4 regions of the Acidaminobacter sp. QWL-03 genome follow, and region 4 is predicted to be linked to each of the others. Evidence: riboswitches for the same ligand, from Rfam matches in the RefSeq annotation. Region 4 holds a riboswitch; each other region holds the start of a gene.

Region 1 (5,405 bases), 570 kb from region 4:
AGTGTGCCTCTCTCTTATGAGTTCATCATAGCCCACCAACCTGAAAGGAGCCTTAAAAGGCGGGAAGAATTTGCGAAACGAAAGCAGGGAAGTGGAAGAAGGTGTCTGAAGGAAGAAGGTGTCAGACACCGCCTTCCATCATGAAGTGGAAAAAGGTGTCTGACACCTTCTTCCACTTCTGCATCAATAGGCTCATAAAAAAAAAAGCCCTCCAACCGGAAGGCTTAATTTTACATCTTGTGTGAACTATAAAGTAATGTTGATGTCGTACTCTTTGTATTTCTCGTCCAGCCAAGTCGTGACCTGGGACTGAATCTTCTGGTCGAGGAGCACGTCGCGGACTTCTTCCTTCTTGCTGTCCAGCGTTGCTTCAACCGCTTCCTTCTTCTCATCCACGATCAGCAAGTGGAAGCCAAAATCCGTCTCAACCGGACCGACGACTTTGCCAATTTCAGCGCCAAATGCCGCGTCTTCGAAAGCCGGCACCATCTGTCCTCTGCCGAAGAAGCCGAGCTGCCCGCCGTTGTCCTTGTTGGAAGTGTCAACAGAATACTCTTTCGCGAGCGCCGCGAAATCGTCGCCAGCATTCAGCTTGCCGAGCACTTCGTTGGCGACTTCAACAGTCTCAACCAGAATGTGTCGCGCGCTGACCTGCTCCTGCTGGTCAAAAGATGCCTTGTTCGCTGTAAAGTACTCAGAAATCTCCGCATCCGTGATCTCAATGGTAGGCTCCAGAATCTTCTTGATCTTGAGGTTCGTCTCAATATTGCCCCTGAGGTAATCCATGTCAAAGCCGCTGGAAGCCAGCGCGCTCTCGAGAGCCTCTTTGCCGCCGTACATTTCCTCATAGGACGCGATCTCTTCGTCGATTTCCGCCGCTTCAACTGTGACGTTGTTTTTCTTTGCCTCGAGTTCAATGATCTTCTCTGAAACCAATGTGTCAATCGCTTGCTGACCGCTCTGCTTGACCATGTAGTCATACAGTTCGTCCTTGGTGATCTTCTCCGAACCCACTGTCGCCACTGTGTTCCCGCTGCCTGCCGTTCTGAAAGCACCCGCTCCAATGTAAACGCTGCCCGCGAGCATCGTAATAATCACTACGACGACCATGATAACTCTGAAATTGCTCTTCACTCTAAACTAGCCCCTTTCAATTTTTCTACTGCCGATGGTTTATAGCGCTCAGCAGACCTTTTCTCTACATTTTAGAATACCATCCTTAATTGAACCTGAAAAGAAAAATAAAAAGACATTTTAGCGACAAAGCATCTATGACTTGAAAAAGAAGAAACTCGGTGTCAGACACCGAGTTTCTTCTTTTTTCTACCATTCGATTATGACGCTCTTGAATTCGTGCTCGCAGCAACTGCATCCTTCAATTTTCTGTTCTCTTTTGTAATTTCAAGAACCGTATGGTCAACGGCATTCATATGGCAGATCAAATCGACAATTTTATTGGAGTAACCCCATTCATTGTCATACCAGGAAACCAATTTGACAAAGTGCTCGTTCAGGCTGATACCTGCGTTGGCATCAAAGACAGATACACGGGATTCACCGAGAAAATCCGTTGAGACAACAGCGTCTTCCGTGTAACCGAGGATCCCCTTCAGTTCGTTTTCTGACGCGCTTTTAACGACTCGTTTGATTTCCTCATAAGTCGCCGGCTTCTCAAGTCGGCAGGTCAGGTCTACCACAGAAACGTTGACCGTAGGCACCCTGAAGGACATGCCTGTCAATTTGCCTTTCAGTTCGGGAATGACTTCCCCAACCGCTTTGGCAGCGCCTGTTGAGGATGGGATGATATTCGACGCGGCAGCTCTGCCGCCTCTCCAGTCTTTTTTGGATGGACCATCGACCGTCTTTTGGGTTGCCGTTGTCGCGTGCACCGTCGTCATCAAGCCTTCCACAATGCCAAAATGCTCATGTATGACTTTGGCGAGGGGTGCGAGGCAGTTTGTGGTGCAGGAAGCATTGGACACAATGTCCATTTCCGGCCTGTAGTGATCAGAGTTTACACCCATAACAAACATGGGCGCATCTTTGGATGGCGCGCTGATGATGACCTTCTTGGCGCCAGCTTCCAAATGAGCCTTCGCGGCTTCCTGAGTCGTGAAAACACCGGTGGACTCAACAATGTATGCCGCACCGCAGGATTTCCACGGAATGTCCTTAGGATCTTTGGCTTCGAAGATCTTGATTTCTTTGCCGTTGACAAAAAGTTTGCCCGCTTCGGCAGTCACCTCGCCGTCAAACTTTCCATGGACCGAATCATACTTCAGCATATAAGCCATGTACTCGGCGTCCACAAAGGGATCGTTGATCCCCACCACTTCGACGTTATCATATGCTATAGACGCTCTCAGAACAAGTCTTCCAATTCGTCCGAATCCGTTGATTCCAATTTTAATCATACTAAACACTCCTTCTGCATACTCTATGCAATTGATTTTATGATCACTTCTATAATTCCAATTTAGCAGGTGTTTCGATTTTTGTCCAGCGGGACTTTATACGTCCACCAAAATGTAAATCTAAGCTGTATCCATTGAAATGTCTGACGTTGGAACTTGTGACAATCGGCAAAAGAATTTTTGATTTTAAAAAAACAAAATATATTTGACTTGACGCCCGGTGAACTTTTCGCTACACTACTTTTAGCAAAGGTTTCAGACAAGTGAATCAACGTATTCAGGTGCCCAACTACTTGGGAGAATAGGGAATCAGGTGAGAGTCCTGAGCGATCCCGTCACTGTAAATGGCGAGTGCCCTCAGCATGCCACCTCCGCTGTTTTGCGGTTTGGGAAGGCGAGGCAGCACAATGACCCTTAGCCAGGAGACCTGCCTGAAATACTGTATGTTCTTTGTGTTCATAGAGAACAGTAGGGATTGGATGATGGTAAAGTCCGCGGTTTAATAGCCGCGGGCTTTTTTGTTTTTGTTTTCTCTGCCCTCAAATGCCATCTGTAGCCTTGCAAAACAAAATTTGAATGAGGTGTAAATCGTATGCAAAACAATCTCAAAAGAATCGTCCTGCTCTCCCTATTCATTGCCCTATGCTTTATTGGCTCAGTCATCAAACTGCCAAGCCCTACCGGCACCGTGGCCTTTGATTCCATGCCGGCCTTTCTGGCAGCCTCACTTCTTGGTCCTATTCCCGGTGCAGTTATTGGACTTTTGGGCCATCTTATGACTGCGGCCAGCGCAGGTTTTCCACTGACGCTGCCTATCCACCTCCTGATTGGCGTTCAAATGGCCGTCATTTGCTGGGTTTACGGGCTCCTGTTCAGAAAAGTCAGCCGTTATCTCGCGGTTGTGATTGCCACACTTCTCAACGGCGTTGCCTCGCCTGCCATGCTGATGCTGCTCCCTGGCTTTGGCATGGGCTTTTTCGCTGCCATGGTGCTGCCACTGACTGTTGGCAGCCTGATCAATGTCATTGTGGCCTTCATGGTCCATCTTGCCTTGGAAAAATCAAACGCGCTTAAAAAGGCTGGGGCGATTGTCAGTGACCAAAAAATATAGGGATTTGGATCTGCATCCAATCAGCCGGGACATGTTTTTGGCAATCGCCTGTGATTCCTGCGGCGGTATTGGATTAAAGCCCCTTGATAAGGTTAAAGCCGCGCCACAGGTCGTGGCGCGGCTGACAACCCGAGTTGTCCTGATGGAAGTGCTATCCTCCGGGGCCATTCCCGCAGCCCTGACTGCTGCCATCTGCTGCGAGCCAGACCCTACCGGAGAAGCCCTATTGGAAGGCATTCGCGAGTCCATGGCAGAAGCGGGTTACCCGGATCTTCCGCTGACCATCAGTACAGAAAAAAATGTCCCCACCGAGCAAACCGCCCTGGGCATGACGGCAATTGGGATGCTTCAAAACAGAACCCTTGAGCAGCGAAAGTCCAGGCCAGGATGCCATGTCTTTATCGCCGGGATCCCCAAAGTCGGTCAGGAGTTGGCAGATGACGAAAGTCAGATCGCGGATTTCTCTACACTGAGTCAGCTGCTGGATTCTCCGGAAGTCATCGAAATCTGGCCTGTAGGCTCAAGGGGTATTTTCGCAGAAGGCTGTGATTTGGCGACGGCGGCAGGCGGCACGCTGGCGCTTAACCACGGCGCCGAAGCACTGGTAGATCTCCACAAGTCTGCCGGCACCTGCACGACGCTTTTGTTTACCTCAGATCAGGCCACGCTGGATTTGACTCGGTTTAATGTACCGTGTTTTGCTATTGGCTCTGTTGCGGTTTAGGAATCATTATTTAAAATTGTTCCAATTGTTTCACTAATTCCTCTGGTTTCATTGGTTCCCTGGGTCCCTGCTTAGCCGACGAAACCCGCTAAGTCGTCACCGCCATTCTATGCACTACCCTGCGGACGTCACCTGAACCTCTGCCAGATAAAAGCGGGACAATATTCGTTTCAAAACCAAAAGCCGCCAGATCGCTCAAACTAACGAGTTCTCTGACGGCTTTTTCAAATCCTTTTTTTGAAACTCCAACACAAAAGCAAGATTTCAACGATAAAGCAAAGCATTGCAAATCGCAGCCGCTATATTGCTGCCGCCTTTTCGCCCTCTGGCCACAATATGTGGAATTTCCAGTGCCATGATTTGATCCTTGGATTCAACGACATTGACGAACCCGACAGGGGCAGCAATTATGCCCACCGGCATAATCCTGCCTTCTTCAATAAGTTCTTTCAGACGGATCAGAGCCGTTGGCGCATTGCCGACAGCAATAATTACCGGTTTTTTTAGGTCGCAAGCTTTTTCCATGCACACAGCCGCTCTGGTGACACCTCGGTCAGCCGCATCCCTAGCTACGTCCTCGTCAGCCATAAAACAATGGACCTGACCACCATACTGCCCAAGCTTGCTCTTGTTAATTCCAGCCTGTGCCATCATAGTGTCTGTCACAATGTCCGCGCCCTGTAGCATCGCTTCCGCCAGCCGCCTGGTTGCCCCACTTGAAAAATGCAGGTTATCCGCATAATCAAAGTCTGCGGAGGTATGAATACATCTTTTTATGACTGCTTCATTTTCGGGATCGAGAACTCTTTCACCCAGAATCTCCCCAATGATTTCAAAACTCCGGGTTTCTATTTCCGCAGGTTTTACAATTTCTATCTTCATGTGCCACCACTCCAATCCGGTGCGTACCGCGACAATCGGCTAACCACGTTTTTATGCGTCCTGTTTTCAGTCCTGCCCCAAACCTTCATCCAGGACCTTATAAATGAAATCCATGTCGAGGGACGCTCTCAAATGTTCGGCCAACAAGTTGTATTGTCTGTCTTTAAACGCATTGATCTCCGAAAGTCCCCCACGCTCAAAGCCAAGGGCATCAAACGCAGGCTCAATGCCTTTGTTCAGAAGGAGCGCGCGGACCATCTCATGGGTTATTGGC
Region 2 (5,405 bases), 550 kb from region 4:
TGGCGAGCTTTGCTGGTTTTTGCGCCGGGAGGGCCCTCTCGAAAAAGAAGGCTGTGAAGGGGCGATCCGCAGCCATGGTGATCCTGGCTTTGCCGCTGCTGTTTCCCGGTGTAGTATTGATCACGGGGGCACAGATGGCCAGCATCCGGCTGGGCTATTACGGCTCCTGGCTTTCCGTGGTAATCTGTCATATTGCCATAGTCGTTCCTTACGCTGTGGGGCTTCAGTTCCAGTATCAAAGCCAGTCGGGTCATGCCCAAGAAGAGGCGGCAAGAACCCTGGGCGGACGGCCTCTGGATTATCTTATCAGAGTGCTGCTGCCCTCGACGCTGCCGCCGCTCATCCTCAGCTTTTCCCTGGCTTTTTTGATGTCACTGACAGAAACCTTCTCTACGCAAATGACCAGCGGCGGTCGAATCACCACTCTGGGAGCGCTGCTGATCCCCGCGCTGGAATACGGAGATCTGTTCAGGGGCAGCCTGTATACCATAATTTTTATTTTAATCAATGGCAGCCTTTTTCTGATGGCTCATGCCGTTTCAAAATCCTGGATCAACCGCTCTGACTACAGAAAGGAAACCCTATAATGCTGCGACTGATGGCGCTTTCAAAAACCTATGAGCATAGAAAAGTCCTGGAGGACATTACCTTTGAGTGTTCCCGTCCGGAACTGGTAGCGGTATTGGGGCCTTCCGGCTCAGGCAAGTCGACGCTGCTTAAGCTGATTTCCGGTTTGGTACGGCCTGATGGCGGAGGTCTTGAGCTGAATGGCAGGGACATGGCCGGGCTCCCTCCTGAGCAGCGGGGCATAGTCTACATTTCTCAGGAGCCATCCCTGTTCACCCATATGACCGTTCTGGACAATTTGTGCTATGGCGCGGACATTCGCGGGATTCCCCGAAAAGAAATCACGGCGGAGCTGCAGCGACTGATTCGACTGCTGGAGCTGGAAGGCCTTGAAAACAGGTATCCAAGAGAATTATCCGGTGGTCAGAGACAACGGGTCGCCATAGGCCGGGGCCTCGCGGTCAAGCCTTCTGTGCTGCTTCTGGACGAGCCCTTCTCAAGTCTGGACCTGGCGCTGCGCACCAGCATGGGGCAGATGATCCGCAGTATTCGCGACAGTTATGAGGTTACCATCATTCTGGTGACCCACGATCCCGGCGAAGCAATGGCTTTCTCGGACCGCATCATGCTTCTGAGTGAAGGACGACAGCTTCAATGCGGGACACCTGCAGACTTATACCGGCATCCAGTGACTCTTCTGGCAGGGCGGATGCTGGGCAGACTCTTGCCGCTGCCGGAGGCTCTGTCAAATCTGGGGGGACATGGGGCGTTGCCCATTATAGAACTTCGGGAAGAGCGCTCTGAGGGCATCCAGATCCTGAGGCGCTGCTACAGGCCGGAATCCGTCGTTCTGGTTCGAGCAGGGGAGAAGGACGAGGGGGCTTATAGAGTGGGCCGGGTGAGCCGGGACGGCCTTGAATGTCGTTACCAGTTATTAAGTGCGGCTTCTGCCGATGGTTTTGAAATCGTCACAGCGCAAAAAAGTCAAATCGTGGTGAATGACGTGGTGAAGCTGGCGTGGGTGTGACGGAAAAATGGAAAATTAGGGTTGCCTCCAAGCCACTATGGGTCAATGTTCAAGGTGCTATAGGTATGGAGCGCACTGGCCTTGGCAGAGTGAAAGTTTTCCTTCAACTTCTTGACAAGGCCAAAGTGATGATTTATGCTTGACTCAATTGAATGAATCCAGTAAAGGTTTGCCAGGAGAAATCCTGGCAATTAAAAGGGAAGTCGGGTGAAAATCCCGCGCAGTCCCCGTTGCTGTAAGGTGGAGTACACTTGCTTAATGTCACTGATGGCTAGTCCATTGGGAAGACGCAAGATTGTATGATGAAGCTGAGCCAGAAGACCTGCCTTTATTGTAGTTAGCATTTTTCTGCGTGGAGACGGAAAAGGTTATGATGAGGCATGCTATGTCTCTATGATCGCAATATGACTCTGACGCTTTAATGCGCCGGAGTTTTTTTTATGCCTTCGCGCCCAAATTCATGGAGGTGTCATAATGTATACAAAAATAGCCAAGACAGCAATTGCATTGTCGTCAGCCGCCGCCCTGATCCTCTTGGCTGCTGCACCAGCCGGAGCCATGCACATTATGGAGGGTTTTCTGCCCCCGCTGTGGGCACTGATCTGGGGATTTATCAGCCTGCCGTTTCTGGTGGCGGGATATTTTTCGATTAAAAGGCAAGTTGAGGTCTCGCAAAAATTTCTGGTGCTGATTGCCATGTGCGGCGCCTTTGCCTTTGTGATGTCCTCACTGAAAATTCCTTCCTTGACGGGAACTTGCTCCCATCCGACAGGCGTTGGCCTTGGCGCAATTCTATTTGGACCCTCAGCCATGGCCATTATTGGCGTTATAGTTCTGCTGTTTCAGGCTTTTTTTCTGGCCCACGGCGGGCTGACGACCCTGGGCGCCAATACCTTCGCCATGGGCATTGCAGGGCCTCTGGTTTCGTTTTTAGTGTATCAGCTCATGAAGCGCTTAAAAGTGAAAAGCAGCACAGCCGTTTTTCTGGCAGTGTTTTCGGGCAACATGATGACTTACATAGTTACGGCAACGCAGCTCGCCCTGGCACATCCGTCAGATGGCGACGTTATGACGTCCCTGTTCAAATTTCTTGGCATTTTCGCATTGACACAGATTCCTCTGGCCATCAGTGAAGGACTGGTAACCGTAGTTGTTTTCAGCGTCCTTGAAAAATATAACGGCGAAGCGCTCAAAGCGCTTAAAGTCATAGCGTAAAAGCGAAAGGAGCACGGCAGCATGTTGAAAAAAAATCTGATTTTTATTGCGTTGACCCTATTACTCGCGGCTGTACCCGTCATAGTTTTAAAAAATGCCGAGTTCTCGGGGGCTGATGGCATGGCTGAAGAGGCGGTTATGGCCATTGATCCGGAATATGTGCCTTGGTTCGAGCCTCTGATTGAACTTCCCAGCGGCGAAGTGGAGTCTTTGGTGTTCAGCCTGCAGGCCGCTATTGGAGCAGGTGCATTAGGGTTTATCCTGGGCAGGATGACTGCCGGCAAGAAAGAGGTTGACAGTCGTGCTCAGCAGGGATGATGCAGTGCTCAGAGCCCGAATTGCAAGGGTGAATCCAAAGTCAAAGCTGCTGTTTGGCTTCTGCGCTACCGTGACCCCGCTGTTGGCGGATCATGCTGAGTTTAGTTTCATAATGATTTTTATCATAGGGACCTTAACGCTTCGCAGCACGGAACTGCGTGTCAGCGCCTACCTCAAATTGCTGGCCCTGCCTCTCGGATTTCTTGCCATGGCTGTCCTTCCGCTAATGCTGCAGGCTCATGCTGAAGGGACTTCGCTAATCATTGGCGGGTCTATGTTCGGCAGGATTATTGGCATAGACCCAGAAGCTTTTGCCGATGGTTTCGATACCACCCTACGCAGCCTCGCAGCCGTCAGCGGCATGTACTTCATTCTGCTGACAACCCCCATGTCCGACCTTTTTTGGGCGCTGAAGGAATTTAAAATGCCGACATTGCTGATCGCCCTGATGTCGTTGATGCACCGTTATATTTTCGTCTTCTTGACGGAGCTCAGAACCATGAAAACCGCCCAGACTTCACGACTGGGTTATGTCACCTTTGAACGGTCTGTTCATTCAGCGGGACAGCTGATCGCAAGCTTATTTTTGAGGGTCTATATCAAATGCGACAGGGTTCATGACGCGCTGGAGTCCCGTGGTTACAGCGGCGACTTTCAGCAGCTTGAGAAGCAGTACGAGTCGGGCGGCGCACTTGTTTGGGGTGCCGCGGCAATGGCCTTGCTGGCAGGTGCGACGGTATGGCTTGAAAGGAGTGGGCTCGTTTGAGCGTCATATTGGAAACTCGAAATCTGACTTATGCCTATGACCATCGGCAAAAAGCACTGGACGCGGTGGATCTTGAGATTGAAGAAGGCCAAACCACCGCAATTTTGGGCGGGAACGGTTCCGGAAAATCGACCTTATTCCTGAACCTCAACGGGGTGCTGAGGCCGAGTGCGGGTGATGTGCTTTACAGAGGCCAGGCGATCTCCTATGGGGGCAGCGCTATGATGGCGCACCGAAAGCGGGTCGGTATAGTGTTTCAAAATCCGGACGACCAGTTGTTTTCGACGGACGTGCGAAGCGATATTGCATTTGGGCTGTTGAATTTAGGTTTATCTCAGGCGGAAGCGACCCAGCGGGTGGAAGCTGTCATGGCGCAGGTGGGTGTTTTGGAATATGCTGACGCGCCAACCCATGCCCTCAGCTTTGGACAAAAAAAGCGGGTGGCGATCGCGGGGGTACTGGCCATGGAGCCGGAGGTCATCATTTTGGATGAGCCGACGGCGGGGCTGGATCCAAAAGGGGTCAGCGATATCTTGTCGCTGCTTTTACACCTCAGGAAGCAACAGCGCGTGACTGTCATCTTGTCCACCCACGAGATCGATCTGGTGCCCCTGTACTGTGACAAGGTCTTCGTGATGGATCAAGGCAAGGTCGTGATGCGGGGGACGAGCAGCGAGATTTTTAAAGCGCCGGATCAACTCAGAATGCATGATTTGAGATTGCCCAGGATTGCCCACCTCATGGAGATTTTAAGAGACAAGGATGGGCTGGAACTTGAGGTGGGCGCGGCGACCATCGGCCAAGCCCGTAAAAGCTTTTTGAAGTGGGTGAGGCGCGGATGACAACTGATTTTGGTGTTGTGGTGAAGCGTGGAAAAGCCCTTCGATATGGGTATACCACAGGGACCTGTGCCACGGCGGCTGCGGCGGCTGCGGCGGAAATGCTGCTTAGCGGTAAGCGGGTGGATAAGGTGCGTGTCACATTGCCCGCCGGCGAGGAGATTGAGCTTGAGACAGTGCATCCTGAGGTGATGCCGGACTTTGCCCGCTGCGGGATTTGCAAAGACGCAGGGGATGATCCGGATGTCACCCATGGCATGGAGATTGTGGCGGAGGTTCGGTTTAAGTCTGGGGGAGCTGCGGGTACTGCGGACGTCGCTATTACAGGCGGTCCAGGCGTAGGTGTAGTGACGGCCAGAGGTCTGCCTTGCGCGGTGGGGGAGCCGGCGATCAATCCTGTGCCAAAGAAAATGATTTTGCAGCATGTGGAGGCGGTGGCGGCCCGGCATGGTATTGAGGGTGACCGCGGTTTGATAGTTGAGATTTCGGCTCTGAATGGCGAGGAGATAGCGAAGAAGACCTTTAATGGCCGTTTGGGCATTCAAGGCGGTATTTCCATCCTGGGGACTACGGGCATTGTGGAGCCTATGAGCGAGCAGGCGCTGATCGATACAATAAAGGTGCTGATAGATAAGGCGTCCCAACAGCATCCCGAGGTTGCTTTGATTTCGCC
Region 3 (5,405 bases), 1.6 Mb from region 4:
AGATAAGAAGCGTCTTGAGGCGGTGCTGCTGGCCTTTGAAAGGATTGAAGGGCAGTCAGGCCACGGGGGTCTGACCCTGAGTGACGCCATGAGAATGGAGCTCAGTCCCGAGAAACTGCTGGATGTGGCTGATAGCGAGGTCGAGGTGTCTATTTCCAACGGTCAGTGGCTCAGGACTCTCAAAGACAGCTTGGTGTTGCCGGTGTCCACAGAACCTGCCAAAGAAATTCCGACGTTTAAGGCATCGCTGAGGCCTTATCAGGAGACGGGCTACCAGTGGCTGAACCGGATGTCGCAATATGGCTTTGGGGCTTGTCTGGCAGACGACATGGGCCTCGGAAAAACGGTCCAGATGATCGCGTTCCTGGAGCATTACAGATTGAACGGGCGGTGTCAGACACTAAATGAAACTGGGTGTCAGACACCCAAAGACGAAACTGAGTGTCTGACACTCACTGACAATGGGGGCCAAACCCTGCTGGTGCTGCCGGCTTCATTGATTGGCAACTGGCAGAAGGAAATTGAAAAGTTCGCCCCGGAGATGCCTTATCAGATCCTGCATAAAAGCGATCTCAAGGGTAAAGGCAAACTCGAGATTGAGGAAGGAAAATTCCTGTACATCACAACTTATGGGATGGCCGTCAAAATGGAAGCCTTAAAGGAAAAACACTGGGATCTGTTGATTCTGGATGAAGCCCAGGCCATCAAGAATCCAGGCACGAAGCAGACCAAGGCCATCAAAGCGATTCCTGCAGGTATGCGCATTGCCATGACAGGCACCCCCATCGAGAACAGGTTGAGTGACTTGTGGTCGCTCTTTGACTTTCTCAATCAGGGCTTGCTCGGAACCTCCAAGGAGTTTGCGAAATTCGGAAAGAAGCTGGGTGAGGAAACTATGGGTTACACTAAACTCAGAAGGATGATACAGCCTTTCATTCTCAGGCGCTTGAAGACGGATAAATCCATTATCGCGGATCTGCCTGACAAACTCGAGATGAACGCCTATGCTGGGCTGTCGAAAAAGCAAGTGCTGCTCTACAAGCAGCTGGTTGAAGACGTGAAGACGAAACTGGAAACAGCCGAAGGAATCGAGCGCAAGGGTCTCGTCCTGGCCAGCATCATGAAACTCAAGCAGATCTGCAATCATCCGGACCAATATCTGGGTCAGGATGCGTTTAAGGAGGAGCACAGCGGGAAGTTCGAGCATTTAAGGGCGCTTTGCGAAACCATTCACGACAAGCACGAGAGGGTGCTGATCTTTACCCAGTTCAGGGAAATGACGGAGCCCTTGTCTGCATTCCTCAAGGAAATCTTTGGCAAGGAGGGATTGGTGCTGCACGGCGGGACTCCCGTCAAGCGTCGCAGCGAGATGGTCGAGCAGTTCAACGGCGAGCATTATGTGCCCTATATGGTACTGTCCCTGAAGGCGGGCGGCGTCGGACTCAACCTGACAGCGGCGAACCATGTCATCCATTTTGATAGGTGGTGGAATCCCGCCGTCGAAAACCAAGCCACAGACCGCGCCTTCCGAATCGGTCAGAACAAGAACGTCATGGTGCACAAGATGGTGACCAAGGGCACCGTCGAAGAAAAAATTGACGCCATCATAGAGGAAAAGCAAAAGCTCTCGGGTGAACTCTTACAAGAGACCAGCGGCGAGCAGTGGATCACGGAATACAGCAATGAGACACTGGTGGCCATGCTCAGTCTGGAGAGTGATGTCTCATGAGTTTCTATAATTATCGAAGGCCGGAAACGGTCGCTGAGAAAAAGGCCAAGGCTCAGAAGGGACTCCAAAAGCTGATGAAGCAGAATCCTGAGGCTGAGCCGGTGATCATCGAGGGACGGACCCTGGCCAGAACGTGGTGGGGCAAAGCCTGGAATGCCAACCTGGAGAGCTATGCGGATTACAGCAACAGGATTGGACGGGGCAAGAGCTACGTGAAGAGCAACACCGTCCTGGACCTTAAAATCACCAAAGGCCGCGTCGACGCACTGGTCCAGGGCAGCCGGTCGAAGCCCTACAAAGTGGAAATAAGCATCGACACCTTAAGCGACGACAAATGGGCGCAGATCACGTCGCTGTGCAATCATCAGATTGATTCCCTGGAACAGCTGGTCGAAGGCAAATTTCCAAAAGCGCTGGAGGTTCTGTTTCAGGACCGTAAGTATGGGTTGTTTCCATCCCCCAAGGAGATTCATTTTGACTGCAGCTGCCCGGACTGGGCCAGCATGTGTAAGCACGTGGCCGCGGTGCTTTACGGCGTCGGCGCCAGGCTGGACCAGAACCCCATGTTGTTCTTCGAACTCAGGCATTTAGACGGACGGGAACTGGTGAAAAAGTCCATGGAGGCCAAGCTGGAAAGCATGCTGAAGAATGCCGGGAAGAAGAGCGAGCGGGAAATCCAAGCGGAAGAGTTGGAAGACCACTTTGGATTAGAGTTGTAAAGCAATAATTAATTAAATACAAAAACAAAGTCCCTTTGCCGATGGTCACGGTTCTCACAACCATCGGCAAAGGGACTTTTTCGTTTAAATTAGACTGAGTGCCAGTTGCCTAAAAATCCCCCGTCGTAACACCAGCAGCGTTAAACGTCGCCATTTCATCCGCGATCTTCAGCGCAGCCTCAACCATAGGGAACATAAGAGCGGCGCCTGTGCCTTCACCCAATCTCATATGGAAGTCGAGACGGAAGTTAATGCCAAGCTGTTTCAGGCCAATCTCGTGGCCTTTTTCTTCAGAGTTGTGGGAGGAGATCATGTAGGCTGCTGAAAGAGGCGCGATTTGAGCAGCTGCGAGGGCCGCGGCGGTGGAGATGATACCGTCCAGGATGATAGGAACATGCCGGTAAGAGGCTTCCAGGATTGCGCCGGAGAGCGCCGCAATTTCAAGGCCACCGACTTTGGACAGCACACCGATTGGATCAGCAGGGTCAGGTTGGTTGACTTCGATCGCTTGGCGAATGATGTTTTCCTTATGTTTGAGGGCGTCATCCTTAAGTCCGGTGCCGCGGCCTGTGACTTCTTCGACACTGTGTCCGGTGAAGACAGAAATCAGCGCCGCGCTCGGCGTCGTGTTTCCAATACCGACTTCGCCGGTAGCGAGGAGGTTCACACCTGAATCAATGGCTTCTGAGGCGATTCTCGCGCCGGTAAGAATTGCACGCATAGCGTCTTCTCTCGTCATGGCTGGTCCATGGGCAATGTTGTCCGTGCCGTTTTTGACGCGGTTGGCCATGAGCACTGGAGGATCCAAAGGGGAGACTATGCCAATATCCGTGCAGATGACTTCCGCGCCTCCGTGCCTTGCCAGGACGTTGATGCCGGCTTCTCCTCTCAGATAACTGTAAAACATCTGGGCAGTGATCTCCTGTGGCGCGGCACTTACGCCTTCCACAACGACGCCGTGGTCGCCTGCCATCAGGAGGACGGCTTTTTTGTTAACTTTTGGGTTAGGGGTGCCCATAATCCCCGCGATTTGCTGGGCAATGTCTTCTAAGACGCCAAGACTTCTCAGGGGCTTAATTTTGGAGTCCAGTCGCTGCTGCATGCCGGCGGCCGCATTCTGATCCAGCGCTTCAATCCCGCTGGCAAGTTCTTTTATTGCCGCTTCGAGTGCTTCGGGGCTTGCGCTTTTGAGTGCTTCCAGGCCGTGAAATTTGTTTGTTTTAAGTTCGGTTGTCATTTTAAATCTCCTCCAAGTCAAATTTTGGTAAAAAAATAAAGTCCCGCCACAATAAAAAGTATTGTGGTCGGGACTTTGCCGTCATCTCCGCTGCTCTCCGTTACCCAGGAAAGACTTTTGTTCTTAGGCAGGTCTCCTGACTCAAGGGACTCAAGCGTCTTAGTTCGCCCCCTTCCCGGCGAAAGCCAGTGGATCAGCGAAAGACTCGTCCTTTACAGTGGTGGGTCCGTACCGGAGTTTCACCGGTTTCCCTATTCTCCCCAGCATGGGGCACCTAAGAGCGTTCATGTTCAATTAATATGATTCTAACAGAATTTTTGAAGATATCAAGTGCAAAAAGGTATAATTTGGATGTGTGAAAGTAATTATGGGAGGAGCGTTGTTATGGATCAACCATCGGCAGAGCTTTTAAAGAAACTCAACGTTAAGGATCAGACTTCAATATTTGCTTTCAATGTCCCTGAAGCATTCAGCAGTGTATTAGCGCAGTGGCAGGAGCAATTGACAGTACTTTTTGATCCGCCTGGTGAAACCTGCCTCTTTGTATTGTGCTTTGCGAGGGACCAAGCGCAGCTGGCGGAAATTAAACCCATTCTCAAAAGCACTATGGACCCATCCGGTTTGATCTGGGTGGCGTATCCTAAAAAATCGTCCAAGAGATACAAGTCGGATCTCAGACGGGATAACTTTTGGGACGCTTTTAAGGACCTTGGCCTTGAACCTGTCAGACAGATCGCACTGGATGAGGATTGGTCAGCGCTCAGGTTTAAGCCTGGGAGTGAGTTGAACCACCCATGACTGAAGTCACGGGATTCTTGGGTCCTCACATCCACCGATGCGAAATATACCAAGCGATCCCCACAGTTCCTGCGGTTCTTGTTACGTTAACTTACGATTCTTAATCCTTCTTTTAAAATGTTGACGGCTGCGTTGAAATCCCTGTCGATTTCTAGTCCACATATCTCGCACTGATATAGCCTTACACTTAAATCCTTTGTCTGTTCACTTTGATGACCACATTCAGAGCAGAATTGACTAGACGCATAGAACCTGTCTACTTTGTGTACCAGCTTATAATTCCATTTACCCTTGTACTCCAGTTGTCTGAAGAACTCTGAAAAGCCCGCGTCAGCAATGCTCTTTGCCAGTCTTCTGCTTCCCATCATACCTTTCACATTTAGGTCTTCTATGAAGATCTGATCGTAGCGATGGATCAGCGATGTACTCAGCCTGTGAATGAAATCCTTTCGGCAGTTTCTAACCCGCTTATGCCAACGGCTCACTTTGACGCGCTGTCGGTTTCGATTCTTTCCGCCCTCCTGACGACGGCTAAGCCTGCGCTGTTCTTTGATCATGCGTTTTTCATATTTTCGGTAATATTTTGGATTTGCCGCGACCTCCTTGTCAGAGGTGTAATAGAACGCTTTCAAGCCCATATCGATGCCAACGTTTGCACCCGTCGCAGCAGCTGGCTCATGCTCTATTTCAATACAGCACAGGCTGACGTAATACTTTCCATCTGATTCTTTGGTGACCGATGCAGATACCAGTCTACCCTGATAGGGTCTTGAATAGGCAATTTTAACATCTTTTACTTTTGGAAGTTTGATTTTGCAGTTTTGCTTTCTATACTTGCCGGAGGAGGTATACTGAACTTCCTTTTCCTTGACCTCGATATTGTTTCCGGTCCAGCTCATTTTGCAGGACTGGACTAAATCCC
Region 4 (5,405 bases):
CGGAGCTCGAGAACGTCATTGAGAGAATCAACGACTTTGCCCGAAATACCTACACTTACGTCGCACTCTCTACTTTAAAAGAGACTTCCAAACTCAAGATTGACTAAACCTCTGCGCGAGGCCGTCACCTTGGTTAATGGAAGCTCATTGAATCACAAATAATCGTACTTCAGTACAACAATCCACTAAAAAGGCTGCTCCGGCGGCATGGTGAGCATACCGTGTCCCGAAGCAGCCTTTATGCTTAAAGCCTTAGGTGGATCCCTACTCGTAGAGGGCAGTTTTGATCCCGTGCTCCGCGAGGGCGCTGCTTAAAATGGTCATGGCTTCCCGTACATTAGGCGTTCTGCCCTGATGCAGGAGTTTGCCCTCAAGTGCCATTGCCGGCATCATTTCAACTCCGGCTGCCTTGATGAGCCGGATATCAGCTATGATTTCAACCTCCAGTGAAACTTTCAATTGTCGTATGGCCTCATCCACGATGGGCGCAATTTTCGAGTACCCTCAGCACACTTGATCATAAATAATCAATTTCATGGGCGTGACTCCTTTCAAAGTTCCCGGGGGTCTATTTCTTTTCCTGAAGTAAAAGGGCTTCGAGGCTGCTGCGCCCCGGAACCGCGTTCGCGGCGTAAACCACTTTGCCATCAATGCTCATGGCCGGTGTGGTCATGACACCCGCCTTGTAGATCTCCATTAGGGATTCTACTTTTTCAACCTCGGCTTGAAGGTCGTATTCAGCCAAAATCTCAAGGACCAGTGCGTACATTTTTTCACATTTATCACAGCCGTGGCCGTAAATTTTTATGTTCACAAGTTATCCCTCCCGGATGACGCGCTTTCATGTTGTCTACATTGTACACCCGAAGGACTTTTAGAGCAAGACTGGGGGCGGATGCGCGGTGGGATGCAGCGGACTGGCGGTAAAATTATGGGGTTTTCCACAGGAAAAGCCCTAAGTCTGTGAATCCCTTGTGTAAAATCTGTGTAAAACGGTGGATAACCTGTGGACTATGTGTATAACCGAATCTGTGTTCGCATCGAAATTTGTCGAATAAACACCCTTAATACGACTTATCCACAGAAACTGTGGATGAACTGTGTAAAAGTTCAGTTTTCTTGGGGATGGGATGTGTAAAAGCCCGCTGAAGGTGGGGAAAACAAAAACCACTCATCCAGAGGGTAAACTGTGGATTTAATGGTGAATCTGAAGGCGATCCATTTAAGCCGATAGTCTTTAGAACGGAACTTATGCAAGCGGGGTTGCATTTTTTTCTGTGATCAGGTATGATAGGTCTGAAATTAACATAAATCCTTGGTGTCTACGGACTTAATTGGGAAGCCGGTTTGAAGCCGGCACAGTCCCGCTACTGTGAGCGCAGCAATTGGAAACGCGCGAGTCAGGAACCAGCCGAAGGATTTCTGGTACATCAACTCACGAGGATGAGGTTGACCGGCTACATAGGCGAACCCTATATATAATAGGGTTTCCAGCTTATCCGTATCGGTCCTCACCTAAAAAAGGGAGGATTTTTTTAATGTTCAAAAAGAAGTTTTGGTCACTGCTCTTAATGCTCACGTTGGTTTTAACACTGGCGGCATGCCAGTCCCCTGCCCCGGAGACGCCTGCCGAAGCACCTGCTGAAACGCCTGCAGAGGCACCTGCAGAAGCAGCCGTAACCGTGTATCCGCTCACAGTGACGGATGCCTCGGGTAAAACAGTTGTCATTGAACAGGAGCCTATGAAGGTCGTTTCTTTGTCACCGGCTGCGACTGAGATTGTCTATGCCATAGGCGCAGGCGAAAAATTGGTAGGCCGAACCGATTACTGCAAATATCCTGCTGAGGTGGCGGATGTCCTCTCCGTCGGCACAATCACGGAGCCCAACATTGAAACCATAGCCTCTGTCGAGCCGGACCTGATTCTCGTGTCCAACATGTTTAACGATGATGTCCGCATCAAGCTTGAATCACTGGGCTACAAGGTACTCGACCTTTCTTCCCATGACACTTTTGAAGGCGTCTACAACGCCATTTCACAGACCGGCAGTGTCCTCAACAAACAAGACCAGGCAACTATCATTGTCGAAGACATGAAGACAACTGTTGCTCAGGTCGAAGAAAAAGTAGCCGGTGTCGAACCAAAGACCGTTTATTATGTTGTAGGGTATGGCGAGAGCGGCGATTACACTGCCGGCGCAGGTACGTTTATTGACCAGATGCTGACCATGGCAGGCGGCGCTAATGTCGCCAATGACACGGAGGGCTGGAAATACAGCATTGAGAAGCTCGTGGAGAAAGATCCGGAGTTCGTGATCTGCTCACTGTACAATGACGATAAAGCAGGCATTGAAGCCACGAATGGCTACAAAGAGCTGACGGCGGTCAAAGAAGGCCGTCTTGTGGAAGTCGACAACAACCTCATTGATCTTCAGGGACCCAGACTTGCACAGGGACTGCTTGAACTCGCGAAAATAATGCATCCGGAGTTGTTCTAATTCAAAACGGATGTTTCCCGTTACTAAAAAAGGATGTGTGGCACGCATGAAAAAGCGAAATAAAAAGCTGATTCAAGGCCTTGTGGCGCTTGCTGCAGGACTCGTGCTCGCCGTTGTCGCCGCAAGCGCAATTGGCTCTGCAGATATTTCATTCATGGACAGCGCCAGGATTCTGTTATCCAGAATTCCGTTGTTTGACACCATGATTCAACTGGATGAAATAAAACCCACACACGAGGCGATTCTATTGAAGATCCGCCTGCCACGCATCTTTCTTGCCGCTTTGGTTGGCAGCGCCCTGTCTGTATCCGGGGTAGCCTATCAGGGCATCTTCAAAAATCCAATGGCAGATCCTTTCGTCCTTGGGATCTCCTCTGGCGCGGCTTTAGGCGCCACCTTAGTCATTGTGACAGGCTTCAATGCAGGTATCGCCGGACTCAGCTCTGTTTCGGTGGGCGCATTCACCGGTGCGATTATGGCAGCTTACATTGTTTACAACGTCGGCAGAGTCGGCAACAGGACGCCGGTGGTGACGCTGCTGCTTGCGGGGATCGCGGTCAACTATCTGCTGTCCTCCATGATTTCCCTGATTATGTCGCTCAACCGCGATGAAATGGAGCACATCATTTTCTGGACTATGGGAAGCTTTGCGACGGCAAACTGGATGCAGATTCTGGTGGCTGCGGTGCCAATCACCATCGGCACAGGGTACTTGCTGATGTATGCCAGGGATCTCAATGCCCTTGCCATAGGCGAGGAGAGCGCAAAGGGTGTCGGTGTGGACACTGAAAAGGTGAAGAAGAGTATTCTGGTGGTGGCCTCCATTGTCACAGCGGCGGCGGTTTCGGTCAGCGGCATCATAGGCTTTGTGGGGCTCGTCATCCCCCATGTGGTTCGGATTATTTCGGGCCCGGATCACAGGACTCTGCTGCCGTTTTCGATCTTAGGGGGCGCGACGTTCCTGGTGATTTCAGACACACTGGCCAGAACCCTGATCATGCCCGGAGAGCTGCCTATTGGCATCATAACGTCAGTTTTTGGCGCGCCGTATTTCCTGTATCTGTTGTACCGCAATAAAACGCGGTCGAGTGTGAGGTGAGTGTAATGGAATTTCCAATTCTCGTCGAAGGTCTACACTTCGCGTATTCCAAAACGCCGGTGTTGAATGGCGTGGACATGCGCATCCGTAAAGGCTCGTTCACGACTATAGTCGGACCAAACGGTTCCGGGAAGTCCACGTTTGTCAAGAACCTGACCAGGATGGTGCATTCGGGCAAAGGGATCGTCACGGTGAACGGCCGGGACCTCGCGTCTTACTCCCACAAGGAGCTCAGCAAGGTCATAGCTTCAGTGCCCCAGGTCACCGCGACTGAGTTCGACTTTTCCTCTCACGAGATGGTCATGATGGGTCGTTATCCGCATCTGAGACGATTTCAGCCGGAGTCGGACCTGGACCACAAAATTGTCGAGGACGCCATGAGGGCAACAGGTGTCTGGGAAATGCGGGATTTTCCCATCAACAGCCTCAGCGGCGGCGAACAGCAGCGCGTGATCATTGCCCGGGCCATTGCCCAAGAGCCTGAGATTCTGGTGCTGGACGAGCCCATTGCCCATCTTGATCTGCATCATCAGATCGAACTGATGCGTCTCACGCGAAAGCTAACCAAGGAGCGCGGCATCACTGTGGTGGCGATTCTCCATGACCTCAATTTTGCCATTGAGTTCAGCGACTATGTCTTCATGATGAAGGATGGCCGCGTTTACAAAGAGGGGCCGCCTGCCAATGTTATAAAAGAGGAATACATCAAGGATGTCTACGCGGTGGATGTGACACTGATTGTCAATCCGGTGACGGGCAATCCTCATGTGATTCCGAGGTGAAGTGATAAAAAAGAGAGTCTGCCGATGGTTGATAATACAAAACCATCGGCAGACTATTTTTATGCCTTATTTTTCGCCAGAGTCTTGAACCTGCGGATATCCCCCAAAATAACCTCCAGGGACTTCAGCCAGAAATCTTTTGTGGTGACGTCAATGCCCACAGAGGCACAGACCGATTCTACAGAAGCCTTTCCGGATTCGGACAGGAGCTGGTCGTACCGAGGCAGGAAGGACGTCCCTTCTTCTCTGTAGAGTTGATACAGGCCCTTGGCGAACAACAGCCCAAAGGCATAAGGGAAGTTGTAGAAATTGACTGAAGCGCTGTAATAATGACCTTTGACCAGCCACATGTAAGGGTGGCGGACATCAGGATCCATGGCATCACCATAGGCAGCTTCCTGGGCCTTCAGCATTTCTTCCTTCAGCTCATTCACCGACAGGGCGTGGTCCGTTCTAAGCTCAAAGAGGCGGGATTCAAAGAGATAGCGGGAATAAATGTCGACAATAGCCTGCCCGGCATCCTGAAGGCTGCTTTCCAGGACCGTCATGGCTTCGGTGTCGGAGAGGGTCGCAAGCGCCGCGTCGGCAATGACTGTCTCACAGAAGGTCGACGCGGTTTCTGCGAGGGTCATTGGCACTTCAATATTGAAGAGTTTTTGGGATTCCAGCCTGTAATCGTGGTAACCGTGGCCGAGCTCGTGGGCGAGGGTCAGGACATCGCCCAGACTGCCCTGGAAATTTGTCAGGATGCGGCACTGGCGAACCGGGTAGAGGCTGGAGCAGAAGGCGCCGCCGACTTTGCCTGCTCGAGGCTCAACATCGATCCACTGTTCGTCTCTGGCATGGGCCGCAAAGGCGCCCAGCTCCGGATTATACGTGCTGAAATGCCGAATGACAAAGTCCATGGCAGACTCATAAGTGTAGGCTTCGGACAGAGTTCCGACAGGCGCGAAGAGGTTGTGGAATTTAAGGCCGTTTTCATCCCCAAGCAAGGCTGCTTTTGCCTTGTAATAGCTTCTAAGCTCC

Evidence for each region. Region 4 has a riboswitch for cobalamin ahead of AC4PHM_RS13070 (ABC transporter substrate-binding protein). Riboswitches for the same ligand answer to the same signal wherever they lie in the genome.
Region 1: another riboswitch for cobalamin. It lies ahead of AC4PHM_RS15515 (ECF transporter S component); the one in region 4 lies ahead of AC4PHM_RS13070 (ABC transporter substrate-binding protein).
Region 2: another riboswitch for cobalamin. It lies ahead of AC4PHM_RS15415 (energy-coupling factor ABC transporter permease); the one in region 4 lies ahead of AC4PHM_RS13070 (ABC transporter substrate-binding protein).
Region 3: another riboswitch for cobalamin. It lies ahead of cobT (nicotinate-nucleotide--dimethylbenzimidazole phosphoribosyltransferase); the one in region 4 lies ahead of AC4PHM_RS13070 (ABC transporter substrate-binding protein).

The regions. Positions count from the first base shown of each region.
Region 1 is NZ_CM178752.1:3,356,831-3,362,235, reverse strand. Features, by position in the region: gene AC4PHM_RS15525 (foldase protein PrsA) at 247-1,134, opposite strand; gene gap (type I glyceraldehyde-3-phosphate dehydrogenase) at 1,335-2,414, opposite strand; cobalamin riboswitch at 2,677-2,863, shown strand; gene AC4PHM_RS15515 (ECF transporter S component) at 3,007-3,525, shown strand; gene AC4PHM_RS15510 (hypothetical protein) at 3,509-4,249, shown strand; gene AC4PHM_RS15505 (precorrin-8X methylmutase) at 4,514-5,131, opposite strand; gene AC4PHM_RS15500 (cobyric acid synthase) at 5,198-5,405, opposite strand, start outside.
Region 2 is NZ_CM178752.1:3,337,875-3,343,279, forward strand. Features, by position in the region: gene AC4PHM_RS15405 (ABC transporter permease) at 1-587, shown strand, start outside; gene AC4PHM_RS15410 (ABC transporter ATP-binding protein) at 587-1,594, shown strand; cobalamin riboswitch at 1,743-1,938, shown strand; gene AC4PHM_RS15415 (energy-coupling factor ABC transporter permease) at 2,069-2,809, shown strand; gene AC4PHM_RS15420 (energy-coupling factor ABC transporter substrate-binding protein) at 2,831-3,127, shown strand; gene cbiQ (cobalt ECF transporter T component CbiQ) at 3,111-3,893, shown strand; gene AC4PHM_RS15430 (ATP-binding cassette domain-containing protein) at 3,890-4,735, shown strand; gene cbiD (cobalt-precorrin-5B (C(1))-methyltransferase CbiD) at 4,732-5,405, shown strand, end outside.
Region 3 is NZ_CM178752.1:1,172,040-1,177,444, reverse strand. Features, by position in the region: gene AC4PHM_RS05345 (DEAD/DEAH box helicase) at 1-1,729, shown strand, start outside; gene AC4PHM_RS05340 (SWIM zinc finger family protein) at 1,726-2,448, shown strand; gene cobT (nicotinate-nucleotide--dimethylbenzimidazole phosphoribosyltransferase) at 2,558-3,685, opposite strand; cobalamin riboswitch at 3,795-3,978, opposite strand; gene AC4PHM_RS05330 (hypothetical protein) at 4,070-4,483, shown strand; gene AC4PHM_RS05325 (RNA-guided endonuclease TnpB family protein) at 4,570-5,405, opposite strand, start outside.
Region 4 is NZ_CM178752.1:2,783,936-2,789,340, forward strand. Features, by position in the region: gene AC4PHM_RS13055 (Lrp/AsnC family transcriptional regulator) at 1-107, shown strand, start outside; gene AC4PHM_RS13060 (thioredoxin family protein) at 265-480, opposite strand; gene AC4PHM_RS13065 (thioredoxin family protein) at 569-814, opposite strand; cobalamin riboswitch at 1,300-1,431, shown strand; gene AC4PHM_RS13070 (ABC transporter substrate-binding protein) at 1,539-2,498, shown strand; gene AC4PHM_RS13075 (FecCD family ABC transporter permease) at 2,545-3,597, shown strand; gene AC4PHM_RS13080 (ABC transporter ATP-binding protein) at 3,603-4,379, shown strand; gene AC4PHM_RS13085 (M3 family oligoendopeptidase) at 4,439-5,405, opposite strand, start outside.